Methylosinus trichosporium OB3b: one gene and its partner. The protein of the gene in region 2 interacts with the protein of the main gene of each other region in a pairwise test. Links are inferred from orthologs where the notes say so. Each region holds a gene or a part of one and is shown on either strand. Other genes may lie near its edges. The genes, in order: ligA and leuS.

Region 1 (7,005 bases), 2.1 Mb from region 2 along the record:
GGCGAAGCGCCCGGCCGCTGCATCCTGCGCGTTGCAGGCCTGCATGGTGCGCACGGCGGCGAGATTTTCGGCGGCGTAGGCGCTGGCCTCGGCGAGCCTGTCCTGCGCATGGCGCGATCGCTTGCGCACGGCGCGGCCGGAGAGAATGAGCGGCAGCACGATCAGCGGAATAGCGGCGAGCGCGACGGCGGAGAGCTTGGCGCTCGACAGCGCCATCATGATCACCGCGCCGACGAACAAGAACAAATTGCGCAGAGCCACCGAGGCGGAGGCGCCGAAAACCGCCTTCAATTGAGTCGTGTCGGCGGTGAGGCGCGACATCAGCTCACCGGTCTTGTTGGCGTCGTAGAAGCCTGCGTCGAGCCGGGTCAGATGGCGGAACAAGGTCGCGCGAAGATCGGCGACGATCCGCTCGCCGAGCGTCGTGACGAGATAATAGCGGGAGGCCGAGGCGAGGGCGAGAATGGCGACGACGCCCACAATGGCGCCGAAATACGCGTTGACGGCCGCCGGATCGTCGGTCGAGAAGCCATGGTCGATCATGCCGCGCACGGCGAGCGGCAGAGCGAGCGTCGCGAGGGAGGCGGCGGCGAGCGCGACAACGGCGAGACCGATTCGGCCGCGATATCGCAGCGCAAAGGGCGCGATCCGCCGCAAGGGCGCGAGAATGCGACGCCAACGGGAACCGGATTCTGGGGGATTTTCGTCGTTCATCGCCGGCGATATAGCCCGCAAATCGGACTCGTTCCACTTTTTTCGCCGATGCGACGCCGCCTGCGCGCCCCCTGCGACGTCATAGATGGTTGACTTTGTTGAAACTCGTAAAAAGCCTCGGAAAACCCGCGCGATCGGACGCAGAGAGCGACTGGACAGTCGATAAGGTTATGTTAGGCTCTGCATCGTCGATAAGACGCCCCCCGGCCAACGGGGGTATGAGCGCACCCGCCACCCTAGCAAAGATAAGGCGGGACGCTCGGGAAACCGGAAGGAGTGACAGCAATGGCCGAGAAAGAATTCGAACCGACCCTGTCCACCAACGTCTATCTCTTCGCCGGCATCGGCGCGCTTCTGCTCGGCGGCCTCGGCGCTGCGGGCCTCGGCGGCATCGCCAACACCGTCTCCGCCGCTGTCGTCGGCGGTCTCGCGGGCGGCGTGCTGGGCTTCTACTTCAAATAAGCCCAGCTCTCACGCGGCCGCTCTGCTTCGCGTGCGAGTCAAAACGCCCATCTGCCGCTGACCGGCTTCGGTCGCTTCGTGGCTGATCAAATCTAGCGCCGACGGTTGCCGCCGTCGGCGTTTTTGATTCTCTCACTCTCGCCGCCGACCTCTGCAGGAAACCATGAAGCACGGGCGTCGGTAAATGCGCCAGATTGTCGCGCCCCCCGTCCGCCCCTGCCCGCATAGTCGCTCAGTCCTCGAAATCGAGGTTTTTCAGGCGGCCGAACACGCGGTCGGCGTCGAAATGGTCTTCCTCCTGCTCGACCGGCGCCGGCGTGCTCTTGCCGAACACGTCCTCGGTGGTCGTCGGCTCGTGATAGGGCCGCGTGGTGACCTCCGCCGGCTGCAGCGTCTGGCCCTGCTCCTCGAGCGCCGCCGGACGATCCTTGGCGGCGCGAGTGACCTCGAAATCGAGATCGATCTGCGAGCAGAGGCCGAGCGTGACCGGGTCCATCGGCGCGAGCGCGGCGGAATTCCAATGGGTGCGCTCACGCACCGCCTTCAGCGTGCTCTTGGTGGTGCCGACGAGGCGCATGATCTGCGCATCCTTCAGTTCCGGATGATTGCGCACCAGCCACAGAATCGCATTGGGCCGATCCTGACGACGCGACAGCGGCGTGTAGCGCGGCCCGCGCGCGCGCTTGATCTCCGGCACCTTCACCTTTGACACCGACAGCGACAGGCGGTGCGCGGAATCGCGCTCGCCGCGCGCGATCTCCTCGCGCGTCAACTGGCCGGAGGTGATCGGATCGAGCCCGCGAATGCCGGCGGCGACTTCGCCGTCGGCGATGCCTTTGACCTCGAGCGGATGCAGCTTACAGAAGTCGGCGATCTGATCGAAGCTGAGCGACGTGTTCTCGACGAGCCAGACGGCGGTCGCCTTGGGCATGAGCGGAGCGGTGCTCATCTTCTGATTCTCCTTCACGTGCGATGGCCGCGGCGCGCGTGGCCGCGCGGCCCGAGGCATCCGCCTCGTCACTCGATCACCATGCTGGGGGATAGTCTTCATATAGCCTGTGGCGCCGGGAAGCGCAATGCGCGCTCTGCGCTCGAGCTCGAGCAGACAGCATAGAGCGATTCCTCGAAGGACTGCGAAGCCGCTCGCCGTCAGCGAGAAGCGAAGCGACCGACCGACCGGCGAGGATCGCTTCATTGCCCGGTGCGGGTGAACCACTCCTCCTCGCTGATCACTTCCACCCCGAGTTCCTTGGCCTTTGCGAGCTTCGAGCCGGCGCCCGGACCAGCGACGACGAGGTCCGTCTTCTTCGAAACCGAGCCGGAAATCTTGGCGCCGAAGCGCTCGGCCTGGGCTTTCGCCTCCTCGCGCGTCAGCCGCTCGAGCGCGCCGGTGAACACCACCGTCTTGCCGGCAACGGGCGAAGCGTTCTCTATGGTCGGCATAGGCTCGAGGCTCACATGAGCGAGCAGAGCGTCGATCTCGCGCTCATTGTGCGGCTCGGCGAAGAAATCATGCAGCGCCTCGGCGACGACGCCGCCGATTCCTTCGATCGATTCGATGCGCTCGCGCGCCTCGCTGCCGGGCGCCGCCTCGCGCGCAGTGTCGCGTAGGCTGGCGAAATCGGGGAAATGGCGCGCGAGGCGACGAGCGTTGGTCTCGCCGACATGGCGAATGCCGAGCGCATAGAGGAAGCGATTGATCGGAACGGTTCGCCGCGCGTCGATCGCCGCGAACAGATTGCGCACCGAGGTCTCGCCATAGCCCTCCTTGTTCTCGAGCTTCGTCAGGCTGGCGCGGTCGCGCTCGGCGAGCGTGAAAATCTCGGAGGCGGTGCGCACAAGCCCATCGGTGAAAAAATATTCGATCTGCTTGTCGCCGAGCCCTTCGATGTCCATGGCGTTGCGCGAGGCGAAATGCTTCAGGCGCTCGATCGCCTGCGCCGGGCAGACCAGCGAGCCGGTGCAGCGGCGCACGACGTCCTCGACGCCCTTCTCGTCGATCTCGCGCAGCGCCGCCGAGCCGCAGGCCGGACACTCGTGCGGAAACACATAGGGCGTCGCGCCTTCCGGCCGCTTGTCGAGGACCACTTCGACGATCTGTGGAATGACGTCGCCGGCGCGCTGCACCACAACAGTGTCGCCGATGCGAATGTCCTTGCGGGCGATCTCGTCCTCATTGTGCAGAGTGGCGTTGGAGACGACGACGCCGCCGACGGTCACCGGCTCCAGCCGCGCGATCGGCGTCAAGGCGCCGGTGCGGCCGACATTGATCTCAATGTCGCGGACAATGGTCTTCGCCTGCTCGGCCGGGAATTTATGCGCCACCGCCCAGCGCGGCGCGCGCGAGACGAAGCCGAGGCGGATTTGCAGGCCGATGTCGTCGACCTTGTAGACGACACCGTCTATGTCATAGCCGAGCGTCGCGCGCAGCGCTTCGATGTTTCGATAATGAGCGAGCAGCTCCTCGGCGCTTCCGCAGAGCTGCGTCAGCGGATTGGTGGCGAGGCCGAAGGACGCGAAGGCCTGCACCATGCCCAATTGCGTGTCCGCCGGCATCACGCTGACCTCGCCCCAGCCATAAGCGAAGAAGCGCAGCGGCCGGCTCGCGGTGACATTGGGATCGAGCTGGCGCAGCGAGCCGGCGGCGGAATTGCGCGGATTGGCGAACAGCGGCTTGCCCGCCTCCGCCTGCCGCTGGTTGAGTGCGAAAAAATCCTCGCGGCGCATATAGACCTCGCCGCGGATCTCCAGCACCTCGGGGATCACGTCGCCGCGCAGACGCTGCGGGATTTCCTCGAGCGTGCGAATATTTGCGGTGATGTCCTCGCCCTCCTCGCCGTCGCCGCGCGTCGCGGCGGAGACGAGCTCGCCCTTCTCATAGCGCAGCGAGCAGGAGAGGCCGTCGATCTTCGGCTCGGCGGTGAACAGCAGCGGCGCCGCGTCGGAGAAATTGAGGAAGCGCCGCACGCGCGCGACGAATTCGTGGACCTCCTCGTCGGCGAAGACGTTGCCGAGCGAGAGCATGCGCACGACATGCCTGATCTTGGCGAATTTCTCCGCCGGCGCGGCGCCGACCGTCTTCGTCAGCGAGGCGTCTCCGCCGAGCTCGGGAAAGGCTTTTTCGAGCGCCTCATAGCGCTGGCGCAGCGCGTCATATTCGGCGTCCGAGATCGCCGGATCATCCTCCTGATAATAGCGCCGGTCATATTCGGCGATCTCCTCGGCGAGCCTCGAATGCTCGAGCTTGGCGCGGCGTGGAGACAGCTCTGCCACGGGAGGGCGTTCTCTTTCGCCTCGCTTGCGGGGAGAGGGACGGACGTTGTCGGCGCTCATGACAATTCCCTTGATGGTCCCTGTCTCGTTTACGATTATTCGCCGGCCGGCGCCAAGAGAGTCCGACCTCGGGTCGCGCTCGCGCCGACCGCCGCGGGATGACTGGCGGCGGCGGCGGCGATATAGTGGGTTCCATTCCCTGGAGGAGGAGCGCTCGTGAGTGAATTGCATCGCATCACCGTCGATCCGCTCCAATGCGGCGGGCGTCCCTGCGTCCGTTCTCTCCGCATTCGCGTGAAGGACGTGCTGGACCTTCTCGCCGCCGGCGCTTCGCGCGAGGAAATCCTGGAGGATTACCCCATGCTCGAGGCGGCGGACGTCGCCGCCGTCCTGGAATTCGCGGCCAGGCAGAGCGACCATCCGATCCTGCGCGTCGCGTGATGCGCTTTCTCGTCGACGCCCAGCTGCCGCCGGCGCTGGCGCGCTGGCTCGTCGCTATGGGCTATGAGGCGGAGCATGTCTCCGACGTCGGCCTCGGCGGTGCGCGCGACGACGCGATCTGGAGCTCGCGCTTGCCTGCGGAGCGGTCGTGGTCACAAAGGACGAAGATTTTGCGCAGCGGAAGGCTCTCGAAAAAGACGGGCCGGCGATCGTCTGGATCAGGGTCCGCAACTCGCGAAAGCGCGAGCTTTTGCGCTGGTTCGAGACCATGCTCCCGGAAATCCATGCGGCATTGAACCGCGGCGAGACCTTGATCGAAGTCGTGTGAATGACGTGAAATGCCCTACGCCGCCTCCGGCGCCGCGCCGACCAGCCGCCGCGCCTCCATGGGCGTGATCGGGCGACCGAAGGCGTAGCCCTGCGCATAGGCGCAGCCGAGCTGATAGAGCTCGATCGCATCCGATTCCGTTTCCGCGCCCTCGGCGATCACATCCATGCCGAGGTCATTGGCGAGCGCGATCAGCGAGCGCAGGATCACCGCGCGCGAGGCCCTGCCCGTCTGCCGCACGAAATTGCGGTCGATCTTGATCGCGTCGAAGGGAAAACGCTGCAGATAGGCGAGCGAGGAATAGCCCGAGCCGAAATCCTCGAGCGACAGCCCGGCGCCGAGCTCCTTGATCCGCGCCAGCATCTCGACCGTATATTCCGGGTTTTCCATCACCAGACTCTCGGTCAGCCCGAGCTTCAAGCTGCCGCGCGCGATGTCGTTGCGCATCAGCACGCTCTTGACATCGCGTAATAGATCGTGGCGCAGCAATTGCCGCGAGGCCACCTCGACCGTGGCGAAGATCGGCGGATCGACGGCGAGCGCGCGCTGCCAGGCGGCGAGCTCGCGCGCCGTGCGCTCCAGCGCCAGCAGACCGAAATCGACGACGAGGCCGGTCTGCTCGGCAACCTGTCCGAACTCGCGCGGATCGAGCTGGCCGAGACGCGGATGGTCCCAGCGCAGCACGGCCTCGAAGCCGGCTATGGTGCGGTCCTCGAGCCGCACCACCGGCTGAAAGAACACTTTGACCTCGCCGCGCTCCAGCGCGCGGCGCAGCTCGGCCTCCAGCGTCAGCCGGTCGGAGCGCTGCGAGCGCATCGCCGGACGGAACACCTCGATGCGATTGCCGCCGTTGCGCTTGGCGTGGCGCAGCGCGATCTCAGCGTCCTCCAGCATATCGTTGTGATCGGGATGCAGCTCCTTATCGAACAGAGCGACGCCGATCGACACCGAGAGCGCAATCTCCCGATCGGTGAAGCGCACCGGCGTCGCCAGCGCCCGGCGCACCGCGTCGGCCAGGGCGATCACATGATCGACATGGGTCTCGGAGACGAGAATGATGGCGAAGCGGTCGCCGCCGAGCCGCGCCAGAGTGTCCTGCTTCTGCAGGAGGCGCGTCAGCCGATGGGCGACGGTCAGCAGCACGGAATCGCCGGTCGCCATCCCGACCTGCTCATTGGTCTGGCGGAAACGGTCGACATCGATGCTGAGCACTGTCGGCCGCACGCCGGAGTCGAGCCCGGCGAACACCAGAGCGGCGGCGAGACGGTCGCAGAACAATTCGCGATTGGGCAGGCCGGTCAGATTGTCGTGCACGGCGTCGTGCAGCAGCCGCTCCTGCGCATTGCGCATGTCGGTGACGTCGGTCAGCGCGCCGACGACGCGAATGACCTCGCCGTCCTGGCCGATCACCGGCCGCGCGCGCAGCCGATAGCACATGTAATGGCCGTCGGCGCCGCGCAGCCGGAACTCCTGATTGATGCGGCCGCGCCTCTGCTCGAGAATGGCGTCGAGGCAGGCGCGATAGCGATCATGCTCGAAGGGATGCAGCAGCGCGAGCCAGGAGGAGGCCGCGCCCTCGAGCCCGCCGCGGTCGAGGCCGAGCTGCTCCTCCACCTCGGGGCTCACATAAATGTAATCGGCCGGCACGTCCCAGTCGAAGACGATCTCATTGGCGCCGGTCAGGGCCAAGGCCTTGCGCTCCACCTCGGAGATCGCGCCATGGCCGAGGCCGCCGCTGGCGAAGGCATTCTGCATAACGGTGAAGCCGATCAGCATCACAATCAGCA
Region 2 (7,250 bases):
CGGTCGGATGATATGCGGCGCGGCGGCGAGCAGCAGCTCGCGCTCGGCCAGCGCCTCATGGACGAGACGGAACTCATATTGCTCGAGATAGCGCAGCCCGCCATGGATCAGCTTGGTCGAGGCCGAGGAGGTCGCGGCGGCGAGATCCGTCTGCTCGACGAGGAGAACGCGAAGGCCGCGCCCAGCGGCGTCGCGGGCGATGGCGCAGCCATTGACCCCGCCTCCGACGATGAGAAGATCGTAGATCATGGCGGCCTCCGGCTTCGGGCCCCGCGCGGGCGCGCCTCAACATAGGCCGATTCGGCCGGCCCGGCGCCGTCTTGCTTTGACAAGCGGAGCGACGCCCTGCATTACAGGCGAAACCCCGATTTTTCGAGCAGGACCCGCCTTCCGCCCATGAGACCTGAACGCTACGAATTCGCCGCGGCCGAGCCCAAATGGCGTGCGCTCTGGGAGGAGCGGCGAGCCTTCGCCTGCGGCGATCCGCAAAAGCCGAAATATTACGTGCTGGAGATGTTTCCCTATCCGTCGGGACGCATCCATGTCGGTCATGTGCGTAATTATTCGATGGGCGACGTCATCGCCCGCTACAAGCGCGCCAAGGGCTTCGACGTGCTGCATCCGATGGGCTGGGACGCCTTCGGCCTGCCGGCCGAGAACGCGGCCCAGCAGAGCGGCTCGCATCCGGCGAAATGGACCTACGCCAATATCGCCTCGATGCGGACTCAACTGAAATCCATGGGCCTCTCGCTCGACTGGTCGCGCGAGATCGCCACTTGCGACCCGGCCTATTACAAGCATCAACAAAAACTATTCCTCGATTTTCTCGCGCACGGGCTCGTCGACCGCAAGCAGTCCAAGGTCAATTGGGACCCCGTCGACATGACCGTGCTCGCCAATGAGCAGGTGGTCGACGGGCGCGGCTGGCGTTCCGGCGCGCTGGTCGAGCAGCGCGAGCTGACCCAATGGTTCCTGCGCATCGGCAAATATGCCGATGACCTCCTCGGGTCCCTGGATACGCTCGAGCGCTGGCCGGAGAAGGTGCGGCTGATGCAGCGCAATTGGATCGGCCGCTCGGAAGGGCTGCTGGTCCGCTTCGCCCTCGCCAATGATCCCGCGGGCGAGATCGAGGTGTTCACCACGCGGCCGGACACTCTGTTCGGCGCCAAATTCGTCGCGCTCGCGCCGGACCATCCGCTCGCACGCAAGGCCGCCGAGAGCGATCCGGCGCTCGCCGCATTCGCCGAAGAATGCCGCCACATCGGCACCTCGGTCGCGGCGATCGAGACCGCCGAGAAGAAGGGCTACGACACCGGCCTAAAGGTCGTTCATCCCTTCGATCCCGCTTGGACGCTGCCGGTCTATGTCGCCAATTTCATTCTGATGGATTACGGCACGGGCGCGATCTTCGGCTGTCCGGCGCATGACCAGCGCGACCTCGACTTCTCGCGCGCCTATGGCCTCGGCGCGACGCCTGTGGTCTGCCCCGAGGGCGTCGATCCGGCGAGCCTCGTCATCGGCGAGACGGCTTTCGACGGCGAGGGCGTTCTCGTCAATTCGCGCTTCCTCGATGGAATGACCGTCGCGCAGGCGAAGGAGGAGGCGGCCAAGCGTCTCGAGACGGCGCAGCTGCACGGCCGTCCGCAGGGCGAGCGCAAGATCAATTACAAGCTGCGCGACTGGGGCGTCTCACGGCAGCGCTATTGGGGCTGTCCGATACCGATCATCCATTGCCCCGATTGCGGCGTCGTGCCCGTGCCGGACGCGGATCTGCCGGTGAAGCTGCCGGAGGATGTGACCTTCGATCGGCCGGGCAATCCGCTCGACCATCATCCGACATGGAAGCATGTCGCCTGTCCGAAGTGCGGCGCGGCGGCGCGGCGCGAGACCGACACGATGGACACTTTCGTGGACTCGTCCTGGTATTACGCGCGCTTTGCCGATCCGCACAACGAGGCGGCGCCGGCCGATCCTGAGCAGCTCGCGCGCTGGCTGCCGGTCGATCAATATATCGGCGGAATCGAGCATGCGATCCTGCATCTTCTCTATTCGCGCTTCTTCTCGCGCGCCATGCGCGACTCGGGACATGGCGGCGTCGCCGAGCCTTTCGCGGGCCTCTTCACGCAAGGCATGGTGGTGCATGAGACCTATCGCGCCGCCTCGGGCAAATGGATCGCGCCGACCGAGCTGCGCTTCGAGGCCAATGACAAGGGCCGCCGCGCCTTTCTGATCGAGACCGGCGAGGAGGTCGAGATCGGCTCGATCGAGAAGATGTCGAAGTCGAAGCGCAACACGGTCGACCCGGACGACATCATCGCGAGCTATGGCGCCGACACCGCGCGCCTGTTCGTGCTCTCCGATTCGCCTCCCGATCGCGATGTGGTGTGGTCGGAAGAGGGCGTGCAGGGCGCCTCGCGCTTCGTGCATCGCGTCTGGCGCCTCGCCGGCGAGCTCGCCAATGTCGCGGCGCCGCTCGGCGCGCGCGCGCCGGCGGAATTCGGCGCCGCGGCGCTCGACATTCGCAAGGCGACGCATCGCGCCATCGCCGCGGTCGGCGACAATATCGAGCGCCTGCGCTTCAACACGGCGATCGCCCGCATTCGTGAATTCGCCAATGAGCTGACATCGGCGCTCGACAAGATCGAGGCGACGCCGGTCGCCGATGATCTCGCCTTCGCTTTCAGAGAAGCTGCCGAGACGCTCGCCCTGCTCATCGCGCCGATGACGCCGCATGTGGCCGAGGAATGCTGGCGCGATCTCGGCCATGCGACGCTCCTCGTCGAGACGCCCTGGCCGGTCGCCGATCCGGCGCTGGTCGCGCTGGAGACGATCGTGCTGCCGGTGCAGGTCAATGGCAAGAAGCGCGCGGAGCTCGTCGTCGCCCATGACGCTCCCGAATCCGTCATCCGCGAGGAGGCGCTGAGCCAAGAGGCCGTGGTCCGCGCCATGGACGGCAAGCCGCTGAAGAAATTCATCCTCGTGCCCAAGAGGATCGTCAATGTCGTCGTCTGACTCAACGGCCTGCCGGCGCCGCGCAGTTCTCTGCGCCGCGCTCGCGCTCTTTCTCTCCGCCTGCAACGAGATTCGGCCGCTCTACGGGCCGATCGGCGCCGGCGCGCCGCTGGCGGCGGAGCTGCAGGCGGTCGATGTCGCGCCCATTCCAGAGCGCGCCGGCCATTATGTGCGCAATGAGCTGATCTTCGCCTTCAACGGCACGGGCTCTGAGGTCGCGCCGCGCTATCGGCTGTTCGTCGAGCTGAAGGAGCGGGTGCAGACGCCGATTCTCGACACCGTCACCGGCCGCGCCACCTCGGCGACCGTCATCATCGACGCCGACTACAAATTGATCTCGATCGCCGACGAGAAAGTCATTACCGAGGGCGTCGCCTTCGGCGTGGCGTCCTATGACCGCTTCAGCAATCGTCTCGCCAATGTCCGCGCCGCGCGCGACAGCGAGATCAGGGACGCCAAGGTGATCGCCGACCAGATCCGCACGCGCGTCGCGACCGTGCTGGCGAAATAGGACCCGCCCTCTCGCACATTTCGGACAGAGGCGCCAGCGCCCGCAGCCTCCTCTCCCCGCTTGCGGAGAGAGGTGAGGTGAGGGGCTGGGCGGTTATGCTCGAAAGCTTCGGACCGAGGCGGCGACGACGCTGAAAATCAACAGCCCCTCACGCCCTCACGCGCACATAGTCTCCCGGCGCGTCGCACAGCGCCTTCAATCCGCCCTCGCCGGGAATGCGCGCAGCGACCTGCTCCGGCGCCTGCGACGTGATCCAGTCGTGCCAGTCGTCCCACCAGGAGCCCTTGCTCTCCTTGGCCGCCTTCACCCAATCCTCATAGGCGCCCATCGGCGGGCCGCCGGTCCAATATTGATATTTGTGCTTGTCGGGCGGATTGACGACGCCGGCGATATGGCCGGCGCCGGCGAGCACATAGCGCACCTCGCCGCCGAAATATTTGGCGCCCGTGAACACCGAGCGCGCCGGCGCGATGTGGTCTTCCTTCGCCGCCAGCTCATAGATCGGGATCTTCACCTTGCGCAGATTGAGCGTCACGCCGTCGATCACCATGCGGCCTTGCGACAGCGCGTTCTCGATGTAGCAATAGCGCAGATAGAAGAGATGATTGGCGCGCGGGATGCGCGTGCAGTCGGAGTTCCAGGTGAGCAGGTCGAAAGCCGCGGGCTCGACGCCCTTCATGTAATTGTTGACGAAATAGGTCCAGAACAATTCGTTCGGCCGCAGCATGTTGAAGGTCGTCGCCATTTTGACGCCTTCGAGATAGCCGGTGCGAGACATGGCCTCGTCGAGCGCGGCGAGCCGCGCCTCGTCGATGAACACCTGCATGTCGCCGGCGTCGGTGAAATCGACCTGCGTCGCCAGAAAGGTCACGCTGTCGATGCGGTCGTCGCCCTTCTCGGCCAGATAGGCGAGGGTCGCGGCGAGCATGGTGCCGCCGACGCAATAGCCCGCGGCGGCGACATGCGGCGCTCCGGTCGCCTTCTGCACCGCGTCGAGCGCGGCCAGCACGCCCTCCTTCATGTAAGCGTCGAAGCCCTTGTCCGCCTGGCTCTCGTCGGGATTGACCCAGGAGACCACGAAGACGGTGAGGCCCTTGCCGGTCGCCCAGCGCACGAAGCTCTTCTCGCGATTGAGATCGAGCACGTAGAATTTATTGATCCAGGGCGGCACGATCAGCAGCGGGCGCTCATAGACCGTCTCCGTCGACGGCGCATATTGGATGAGCTCCATCACCGGCGTGCGGTAGACGACCTTGCCGGGCGTCGACGCCATGTCGACGCCGAGCTCGAACTTGCTCTCGTCGCTCTGGCGCAGCTTCAACATACCGCGCCCGGCGGAGAGATCCTCGGTCAGCATCTTCATGCCGCGCACGAGATTTTCGCCGCGCGCATCGAGCGTCGCACGCAGCAGCTCGGGATTGGTGGCCACGAAATTGGACGGCGACAAAGCGCTGGCGATGAGGCGCGTGTAGAAGGCCGCCTTGGATTTCGTCTGCGGATCGAGCCCGTCGGTGCGCTCGACCGCCTCGCTCGCCCAATGCGTCGTCAGCGCATAGGATTGGCGCAGGCAATCGAAGAAGGGATTGTCGCGCCATTCGGGCGCGGAAAAGCGCTTGTCGCTGGGGTCCGCCGGCACCACTGGCGGCACATCGGCGCCGGAGAAGCGGCGCAGGGTCTGGCTCCAGATCGCGCTGAGGCCGGTCAGGAGATCGGCCTGCGCCGCCACCGCCTGCTCGGGCTTGGCCATCCAGCGCTCGGCGACGGCGCCGAGCGTCTTGGTCGCGTCGGCGACATTACTCGCCAATTCGCTGCGCGTGTCGCCCGGCTCCATGCCGCCCACCGCGGCGGCGAGCGCCTTACGGCCCTGGTCGACGAGCCGGGCCAGATTTTCGGCGATGATCTCGAAATCATGCGCGGTCGATTCGGCCGCGCCGGCTTGATAGTCGCGCGCCGGCTTGCGTTGCGGCGCAGCCGGAATCTCGGGCGGAGCGGCGGGCGTCAGGACGGGCGCAGGCGCCGGCGGCGCCGGCTCCAGCGCCTGCAATTGTCCCATCAGGCTGCGGCGCTGCGCCTCGGTCAATTCGGCGGCGGCGCCGGCGACCAGAGCGGCCGCGGCCTGTAGCTCGAGCCGGCGCTCCTCCGCCGTCGGGGCGGCGGGCGGCGTGGCGATGGCGATCATGGCCTCGCGCGGCGCTTCCGCCGTCGGCTCTCGGACCGGCGGCTCTTGGACCGGCGGCTCTTGGACCGGCGCCCGCGGCTTTGCCCTAACCTTGCCGGTCTTTTTCTTTTGCGCCGGAGCGGCGGCGGCCACGCGTGCGCCGTTCACGCGCGGCGCTTCCAGCAGCGAAACATCCGCATTCTCAGCCGGCGGCGGCTCCTCGACCACGAGTTTGGTCTCCGCCGCATCTCGCAAATGGGGCGGCCGCCGTTTGGCTCCGGCCGTTGAGCGGCGTCCTGCGGTCATGTCCTCGTCCTGTCGCCGCGGCGGCTTTCGCCCGGCCGCCTCTCGTCATCTTCCTTAGAGCATATCCCGCAGAGGTACGGAAAGCCGCTCCGGGCAGGAAATCCGTTCCTTCAATACTTAAGCGCGGCATAGCCGCGAGTGAAGGTCGGGCGCGACGGAAGGTCGGCCGCGAGCGCCGACGCGCGCCGTCTCGCCGCACTTATCAAAACCGCATTGTCGCTCTATGACGAAACGCGCCGCTGGAGCCCGCCCCTATGAGACGAATTTTCGCGCTTGCGCCGATCGCCCTGCTGCTCGCCGCGCCCACGCGCGCCGAGGACGCGTCGTCCTCTGTCGGCGCGACGATCGGCCGCTTCTTCGAGGGCGTCGGGCTGCGCAACGCGCCGCCGCCGCGCGTCGATTTCGTCGAGCGCTCGCGCCCGGCCGATCTCGACTACACGCCTCTGGGACCAAAAGTGACGCGACCCGACCTCAAAACCGTTCGCGCCGAAGCCGACGCCATGCAGAAGGAGCTCGAGGCCGCCGCCGCCGCCGCGAGGGCCCGCGCCGCGCGCGTCAAGACGCCCGACGCGCCGACGAAATCGCGCGACGGCGCGGCGAGGCGGCCCTAGAGCGCTATCCGATCCATTGGATCGGATAGCGCTCTAGAATTCTTTCGTTCGAGCGAATTCTGATCGATCGAACGATTCCGCTCCATCGGAAAGCGCTCTAGCTATTTCGAAAGGCTTTCGCGCCATCATCGCCCTTTCGGCCCGAGGCGGCCGCTAGGATTCGTTTCATCCCCGGAGCGCCGAGCGGCGCTTCTCCAGGCAACCCCGAGCGGATCGACGCCCCATGTCGGATTTCCATCGCATCAAGCGCCTTCCCCCTTATGTCTTCGAGCAGGTCAATCGGCTCAAGGCCAAGGCGCGCGCCGCCGGGGCCGACATCATCGACCTCGGCATGGGCAATCCCGATCTTCCCGCGCCGCGCCATGTGATCGAGAAGCTGGTGGAGACCGCCGGCCGCCCGCGCACGGATCGCTATTCGGCGTCCAAGGGCATTGTGGGACTGCGCCGCGCCCAGGCCGGCTATTACGAGCGCCGCTTCGGCGTGAAGCTCGATCCGGAGACGCAGATCGTCGCGACGCTCGGCTCCAAGGAGGGCTTCGCCAATATGGCGCAGGCGATCACCGCGCCGGGCGACGTCGTGCTCGCGCCCAACCCTTCCTATCCCATTCACGCCTTCGGCTTTCTGATGGCCGGCGGCGTCATCCGCTCGGTG

Evidence for each region.
Region 1: the proteins of leuS (region 2) and ligA interact in binary tests that used the Escherichia coli proteins (3 or more experiments, as listed by UniProt). The link is inferred for Methylosinus trichosporium OB3b from one-to-one orthologs.

What each region holds. Positions count from the first base shown.
Region 1 is NZ_CP023737.1:217,355-224,359, reverse strand. The notes cover bases 1,939-4,905. They hold ligA (NAD-dependent DNA ligase LigA), read right to left. Parts: upstream 4,510-4,905; coding sequence 2,368-4,509; downstream 1,939-2,367. Other genes in these bases: CQW49_RS01050 (DUF433 domain-containing protein), read left to right, coding at 4,666-4,890; CQW49_RS01060 (DUF1013 domain-containing protein), read right to left, coding at 1,939-2,125. Also shown: CQW49_RS01065 (ABC transporter transmembrane domain-containing protein), read right to left, coding at 1-714; CQW49_RS24985 (hypothetical protein), read left to right, coding at 1,000-1,176; more of CQW49_RS01060, read right to left, coding at 1,409-1,938; CQW49_RS01040 (EAL domain-containing protein), read right to left, coding at 5,234-7,005. UniProt on the Escherichia coli protein: DNA ligase that catalyzes the formation of phosphodiester linkages between 5'-phosphoryl and 3'-hydroxyl groups in double-stranded DNA using NAD as a coenzyme and as the energy source for the reaction.
Region 2 is NZ_CP023737.1:2,275,576-2,282,825, forward strand. What follows is about bases 1-3,212. They hold leuS (leucine--tRNA ligase), read left to right. Parts: upstream 1-396; coding sequence 397-3,012; downstream 3,013-3,212. Other genes in these bases: CQW49_RS10960 (glycerol-3-phosphate dehydrogenase), read right to left, coding at 1-249; CQW49_RS10970 (LPS assembly lipoprotein LptE), read left to right, coding at 2,999-3,212. In the rest of the region: more of CQW49_RS10970, read left to right, coding at 3,213-3,523; CQW49_RS10975 (PHA/PHB synthase family protein), read right to left, coding at 3,672-5,987; CQW49_RS10980 (hypothetical protein), read left to right, coding at 6,242-6,598; CQW49_RS10985 (LL-diaminopimelate aminotransferase), read left to right, coding at 6,822-7,250.